DNA from 2 places in the Microbulbifer bruguierae genome. Region 1 is predicted to be linked to the other one. Evidence: predicted binding sites of a transcription regulator. Region 1 holds the regulator's gene; the other holds the start of a gene.

Region 1 (3,797 bases):
TTCAGGAGCCCGGTATTTTCTCCGGCACAGAGCGCTATCGACAAACTCGAAGGCGAAAGCTTCCCGGGCAATGACGACGGATACTAGCGATGGCCCTGCCCCATTCAGGCAAAACCATTCAAAGGCTTGCCTTGGCGCTGCTACGGGTGGCCGTCAAGGCACGCGTCACCCGTTGTGCTCGCGAATATAATCAATAATGATCTCCGCAGCCTCTTCCACGGTATCGACGAGTTTAAACAAATCCAGATCACCGGCGTCGATGCACGCCCGCTCAAGTACCGTCTCCATCATCCAATCAATCAAACCCGCCCAGTAACGCTTACCAACTAAGACTATCGGGAACCGCTTTACCTTCTGGGTTTGCACCAATGTCAGCGCTTCGAACAGCTCATCCAAAGTGCCGTATCCGCCCGGCAGCGCGATAAACCCGACGGCGTGTTTAACAAACATGAATTTACGCACAAAGAAGTATCGGAAATGCAGACCGATATCCAGGTAGGGATTTGGTACCTGTTCAAAGGGGAGCTCGATATTGAGCCCGATTGACGATCCCGCGTGAGGAAATGCACCCCGGTTACACGCTTCCATTAGTCCGGGCCCACCGCCAGTAAGTACAGGAATACCTTCCGTGGACAGCAACTCTCCCAGGCGCATCGCTTCCTGATACTCTGGGGAATTCTCATGAAAGCGTGCACTGCCGAAAACCGTGACAGCGCCTTTCAATGTAATCAAGCGCTCAATGCCATCAACCAGTTCCGACTGTATGCGCAGCACCCGCCACGCTTCCGGCATTTTTGCATCCAGCATATGCCTTCTCCTTATCGCTATTACTACTTATTTTTCCGGAGTTCTGTGCTGTGGCGGTTGCGGCAGTAATCCTTTTCACATCCGCAGACCACAAAAATCCCGGGACACATCAAGTCTAGCAGTCGTAATGCGCCGCCCTGAGAAGATTGCGTGGATGTCAGATCTGTATATAATCACAGCAACTGTATAAAAATACAGACAACAGGAAGGCGCCCATGACAAATCTCACTGCCCGCCAGGCTCAGGTACTGGAGCTCATCAAATCTTACCTGGACGAAACCGGCTATCCGCCCACCAGGGCCGAAATCGCCCAGGAACTCGGCTTTCGTTCACCTAACGCCGCGGAAGAGCACCTCAAAGCGCTAGCGCGTAAAGGAGCCATTGAAATGGTGGCCGGTGCCTCCCGTGGCATTCGAATCCCAGGCCACCAAGCCGGGCTACCGATTGTCGGCCGCGTCGCGGCAGGCAATCCCATCCTGGCTGAGGAAAACATTGAGGAATACTGCGAAATCCCCGCGGAATTCTTCCATCCACCCGCGGATTACCTGCTGCGAGTACACGGCATGAGCATGAAAAATGCCGGTATTCTGGATGGCGACCTGATCGCAGTACAGCGTACCGACAATATTCGCAACGGCCAGATAGTGGTGGCGCGGATCGAGGATGAAGTGACAGTGAAGAGATTCAAACGCCGCGGTAATCAGGCAATGATTCAGCTGCTACCGGAAAATGAAGATTTTGAGGTCATCCAGGTGGATATGCGGGACAAAAACTTTGCCATTGAAGGATTGGCGGTTGGTGTGATTCGCCAGAACACCAACTGATTTTCACTGGAAAATCACTGCCTTAATAACGAAAACAGGGCCCATTGGGCCCTGTTTTCGTTTGTGCAAGCTGTCTCAGTGGATGGCTGTATCAGTGGATGGTGTGCTCGGTGACGTCCACCTCTTCGTCCTCAAAGGGCTCCGGCTCCAGCGAGCCGATTTCCTGAACCGCTTCTATCCCCGCCTCCAGCATGGCTCGGGCAACGGCAATTTTGTGCTCCTGCAAAAAATGCAGGCTTTCAGCGGAAAAATGAATACGCACCAACGGGTCCTCTTTGTGACCAGCGCGTCGCAGCGCTACATCACCATTGGACAACTCGATGATTTCGTAGGTCTCGGAAGACATTCACTTCTCCAGTTACAGCGTGATTTGCGGGCAGTGTAACACAGGGGGAGACAATTGATCAGTGCGCCGCGCCTACCACTCCTGCCCCTGTGCTCGCTGGCGCTGCACCAGTTCAGAAAGCGCACGGTGCCACTCTCGTAAACTCTGCGCATCGAGCTGGGAGCTCCCAGAGCCTGAACTTACATCTACCTGCCGCACCGGGATCAGGGTTTGCACTGCGGCACCTGTGGCGGCGCTTTGCGCCCGAGTGGACGGTGCCTGGGGTGCGTGCCACAGGCACCGCCAGGCAGTGTCCATCTGCCGATACCAACTGTCGGGATTCTCCGCCAGGCTGACCAGCTCCGCAATTTCCGCACTGAACTTGCCGTTCTGTGCCACCAGCTGCTGCAGCTGGCCAGCCGACTCCGGCTCGCGTCCAGGTGCTACACCCAGCTGTAACTGATGGGCCTGCTCAGCCAGAAAAGCGCGATAGCCACGCCATAGTTGCAACAGCGCCCCCTCACCAAGAGCTGACTGACACAGCGGATCACCACTGCCCTCAGCCTCCAGCCGGTTTAACAACAGCTGGCATTTGCGCAATGCGGCGGCGACGAGTCCGGTGTAGGGATTGCTCAAGTTTTGGCCTTTTTGGAAGGAGCCTTTTTAGCTGGTGCCTTCTTGGTGGCCGCCTTCTTCGCCGGGGCTTTCTTCTTGGCCGGCGCTTCTACCTGCCATTTACCGTCATGATAGAACGCCTTCCACCCGGTCGCCTTGCCGTCCTCTTCGGTCTGTACGTACTGCTCCTGGGTCTTGCGACTAAAACGCACTACCGTATCCCTGCCTTCGTTGTCCTCTGTGGGCGCAGAGAACAGGAAGCTGTATTTGGGATCAATCTCATCCTTGTGAGGCAACAGTTCCTTGATCAACGGCGCGCGGGTTTCGCGGTTTTTGGGAAACTGGCTCGCTGCGAGGAACAGGCCCGAAGCGCCGTCGCGAAGAATATAGGTGTCATCCACCTTTTCACACGCCAACTCCGGCATTGGTACCGGATCCATTTTCGGCGGCGCAGGCTGACCATTTTTCAGCAGTTTGCGGGTGTTCTTACAACTCTCATTGGTACAACCGAAGTACTTACCGAAGCGGCCAGACTTCAGCTGCATATCGCTACCGCACTTATCGCACTCGATCAGCGGACCGTCATAGCCCTTGATTTTGAACGTGCCCTTTTCCACTTCGAAACCGCTGCAATCCGGGTTGTTGCCACAAATATGCAGCTTGCGCTGTTCGTCCAACAGGTAGCTGTCCATGGCGGTACCGCACTTCGTACAACGGCGCTTATCGCGCAGCTGTCGGGTTTCCGCCTCTTCGTCCTTATCTGCATCAATCGCTTCTTCACCTGACACCAGGTTCATGGTGTTGGTGCAGCGCTCTTTCGGCGGCAGCGCATACCCGGAGCACCCCAGAAACACACCGGTGGAACCGGTACGAATCTGCATGTGGCGACCGCACTGACTGCATTCAATATCAGTATCCGTAGGCGTATTGCGGCGCATGCCGCCTTCTTTATCCTGAGCGACTTCCAGGCGATTGCTAAAGTCGGAATAGAAGTCGTCCAGCAGGTCCTTCCAGCCCCGTTTCCCTTCCGCGACCGCATCCAGGGACTCCTCCAGGTTGGCAGTAAAGCCGTAGTCCATCAGGTTCTGGAAACTTTCGCTCAAACGGTCAGTAACGATATCGCCCATTTTTTCCGCATAGAAACGACGATTTTCCAAGCGTACGTAACCGCGATCCTGAATGGTCGAAATAATGGATGCGTAGGTAGATGGGCGACCAATACCGCG
Region 2 (3,797 bases), 1.3 Mb from region 1:
GGTCCACCGCGATGCCGCCGAACCAGCGCATGGTGGCGCCGAGAGGGAATTTGAACAGTTTGTCTTTGCCCATCCACTGCGGGTTCACCTTCAACTTGAGCGCAGCGAGGATAAAGAAGTAGCCATCCCAGTTGGAGGTGTGTGGCGCCGCCAGCAGCACATACTTCTTCAGCTTCAGGGCGCGCTCGTCGGCGACCACTTTCCAGCCGTGCAATTTCAGGAGCAGACGTGCAACCAGGCGCAGGCAGGGGGTAAGGATGGGGGTGTTGAAAATGGTAATTTGCATGATTTGACCGAATTCTCTGCCCGATAGTGTAGTCAGGGCAACTTCAGAAAGGCGCAGCAGTATAAAGTGAATTGAGGTGCACTTTCGGTCAATTTGGGCCCCGGTGGTGGTCCGGGGCCCACTTATCTGTGACTGTTGAGGCTTGGATTTAGCGGCGGCTCAGCATTTCCTCCGCGTGGGCGAGGGATTGCGCGGTAGCTTCACCGCCCAGCATGCGGGCGACTTCGGCACTGCGCTCGGCGTTTTTCAACTCCCGCAGGGCCACGAACGCAGCTTCGCCATCACTGTGCTTTTCCACCAGATACTGGCGGTGGGCGCGCGCTGCCACCTGTGCAAGATGGGTGACGCAGATAACCTGGCCGCGTTCGCCCAATTGACGCAACAACTTGCCGACCACGTCGCCGGTCGCACCGCCAATGCCGACGTCCACCTCGTCAAATACCAGGGTAGGGGTGCGGGAGGTCTGGGCAGTGACCACCTGAACGGCGAGACTGACCCGGGAAAGTTCGCCGCCGGACGCGATCTTGCCCAGTGCCCGTGGCGGCTGCCCCGGGTTGGTGGAGATCAGTATCTCCACTTCCTCCAGGCCGCTGGCAGAGGGTTTTTCCTGCTCTGTGAGCGCCAGCTCCACCCGTGCATGGGGCATGGCCAGGTCGGCCAGCTGTGCATTGACGGCGGTGGCCAGTTGCTTGGCGGCGGCGTTGCGCAGTTTGGTCAGTTTGGCGGCGCTGGTGCGGTATGCCTGCTCCAGTTGATCACAATCCGCCGCCATCTTGTCGAGCGCATCTGGCGCGCCGATTTCTTCGAGTTCCTGTTGCCATTGCAGCTGCAGTTCCGGCAGTTGGTCCGGCTGAACCCGATGCTTGCGTGCTACAGAATAAATGGCAGACAGGCGCTCTTCCACTTCTGCCAGTCGCTCGGGGTCCATCTCGAAGCGGTCGATATGGCGGGACAGGGTGCTGGCCGCCTCATCTACCTGGATGCGGGCGCTGTCGAGCATCTGCGCCACTTCCGCCAGCGCCGGGGTCTGTTCGGGCATGGCGCCGACCAGTTGCAGGGCGCGGTGCAGTTGCTCGGCGATATCCCCTTCGCCGCCATTGAGCAGCGCGGCAAGCTGGTAGCTGCCGTTGAGGATGTCACCGGCATTGGCCAGCTGGCGCTGTTCGCTCTCCAGTTCTTCCAGTTCCCCGGCTTTCAGGTCCAGCTGCTCCAGCTCTTCCAGCTGGTATTCCAGCAGGTCCCGGCGCGCCTGGGTTTCCTCGGCGCTGTCGGCCAGTTTGCGGTAGCGCCGGTACTGGTCCTGCCAGGTCTTGAAGTGAATACGCACTTCGGCGGCCTGGCCCTCGGCGTGGCCGTATTCATCCAGCAATCGGCGGTGGGTTTCCTTTTTCAGCAGGGACTGGTGCTCGTGCTGGCTGTGGATATCGATCAGCTGCTCCCCCAGGGTGCGCAGTTGCAGCAGGGTCACCGGTTGGCCATTGATATAGGCCCGGGAGCGGCCGTCGGCGCCGATAGTGCGGCGCAGGATTACTTCGCGGCCGGCATCCAGCTCCTGTTCTTCCAGCCAGTCGCGGGCCTCTTTGTGATCGGCTATATCGAAGGTGGCGTGGATGTCCGCCCGGTTGGCACCGGCGCGTACCAGCTCGGCATTGCCACGGTCTCCGAGGGCGAGGCCGAGAGCGTCGAGGGTGATGGATTTACCCGCGCCGGTTTCGCCGGTCAGGGTGCTGGTACCGGGGCCGAACTCCAGCTCGAGCTGGTCGACCAGGGTGAATTGGCTGATAGACAGATGTAGCAACATGGGATTATTTTCATGGCTATCTAAACAGTGGTTGTTTATACAGTATTTGGCGGCATCCTTTCAATCACCCTGAGCGGAGAAATGTGCGCAGATCGCAGTGGTAGCTCGCGCAGGGGCGGTGCACGGCCCGGTATATTTGCTGGTCGCGGGTGGATCTTCATTTCGCCGGTGACGGGACACTTGAAGTGCATAGTGCTGCCCCCATATACCTCTGCATCCCGGGGCCAGACCTGGCTAAACCGGGTTTCAGTCATTTGACCTATTTGGCAGTAGACCAGCGGACACAGACGGAGAGAGCAGTGGCCAAAGAGCGCAGCGAAGAAGAGCAGATCGGCGAAGAAGCCCACGCCGAGATGGAAACCCCCAGCCCGGAAGAGCAGCACGCCGCCGAAGAGGCGCTGGAAGCGGAGCTGGCAGCAGATGCCGGTGAGAGCGCACTGGAAGCGGAGGTGGCCTCCCTGCACGTACAGCTCGCCGAGCACAAAGACATGGTGCTGCGCGCCCAGGCGGAGGTGCAGAATGCCCGCCGTCGCGCCCAGCAGGACGTGGAAAAGGCCCACAAGTTCGGCCTGGAGAAGTTGCTGAAGGACCTGGTGCCGGTGGTGGATAACCTGGAGCGGGCCCTGTCCACAATCGACAGTGAGCACGAGGCGCATAAGGCGGTAGTGGAAGGTATCGAGCTGACCCACAAGTCCTTCCTCGACACGCTGGGCAAGTACAGTGTGGAAGTGATCGACCCGGCCGGCGAGCCGTTCGATCCGGAGCTGCACCAGGCTATGACCCAGGTGCCGAACGGGGATGTGGAGCCCAACACCGTGCTGGATGTGTTCCAGAAAGGCTATCGTTTGAACGGCCGTCTGCTGCGACCGGCGATGGTGGTTGTCAGCAAGGCACCCTGATTTTTTGAGCGTGTTTAGTTTTCCGTGATGCTCCCCTACATCATGGAAAAACGCCCGCTGCGGCGCGTGTCCGCACCGGGCTCCCGCAATACAACGGAATACGTTGCTTTGCGGTCGGCACATCCGTGTGCCGCTGTCGGAACGACATTTGGCTGGGCGCCCTTGAAAATGAAACGGCGGCACCAATATAAGCTTCAACCGAATACAACCGCGCAGCGCCAGGCATAGTGAAGGCGCGCGCCGCAGAGTGAGGAATCATACAAATGGGAAAAATCATCGGTATTGACCTGGGTACTACCAACAGCTGTGTGGCTGTACTCGACGGCGACAAGGCGCGTGTAATCGAGAACGCCGAAGGCGACCGTACCACCCCCTCCATCGTTGCCTTCACTGACGACAACGAAGTACTGGTCGGCCAGTCTGCCAAGCGTCAGTCTGTGACCAACCCGACCAATACCCTGTACGCCGTCAAGCGCCTGATCGGCCGCAAGTTCAAAGACGACGTGGTACAGAAAGACATCAAAATGGTGCCTTACTCCATCGTTGAAGCCGACAATGGCGACGCCTGGGTAGAAGTGAAGGGCGACAAGAAAGCACCGCCGCAGATCTCTGCGGAAGTGCTGAAAAAAATGAAGAAAACCGCGGAAGACTTCCTCGGTGAGAAAGTAGACGCTGCGGTGATCACCGTACCGGCCTACTTCAACGACTCACAGCGCCAGGCCACTAAAGATGCCGGCCGTATCGCCGGTCTGGATGTGAAGCGCATTATCAACGAGCCGACCGCGGCAGCCCTGGCCTACGGCCTGGACAA

The links. Region 1 encodes LexA, which represses DNA repair genes until DNA is damaged. Its sites were predicted from a motif close to ACTGTNTNTANANACAGT; they were not measured.
Region 2: recN (DNA repair protein RecN) is a predicted target of LexA. The motif match lies at 2,114-2,131, and genes of this name have one in related genera.

Annotation. Positions count from the first base shown of each region.
Region 1 covers NZ_CP118605.1:682,514-686,310, forward strand. Annotated here, with positions in the region: gene PVT68_RS02925 (DUF6763 family protein) at 1-87, shown strand, start outside; gene PVT68_RS02930 (LOG family protein) at 166-807, opposite strand; gene lexA (transcriptional repressor LexA) at 1,023-1,631, shown strand; gene PVT68_RS02940 (hypothetical protein) at 1,723-1,977, opposite strand; gene PVT68_RS02945 (DUF6586 family protein) at 2,050-2,592, opposite strand; gene topA (type I DNA topoisomerase) at 2,589-3,797, opposite strand, start outside.
Region 2 covers NZ_CP118605.1:3,814,064-3,817,860, forward strand. Annotated here, with positions in the region: gene PVT68_RS15740 (1-acyl-sn-glycerol-3-phosphate acyltransferase) at 1-286, opposite strand, end outside; gene recN (DNA repair protein RecN) at 435-2,087, opposite strand; gene grpE (nucleotide exchange factor GrpE) at 2,387-2,986, shown strand; gene dnaK (molecular chaperone DnaK) at 3,250-3,797, shown strand, end outside.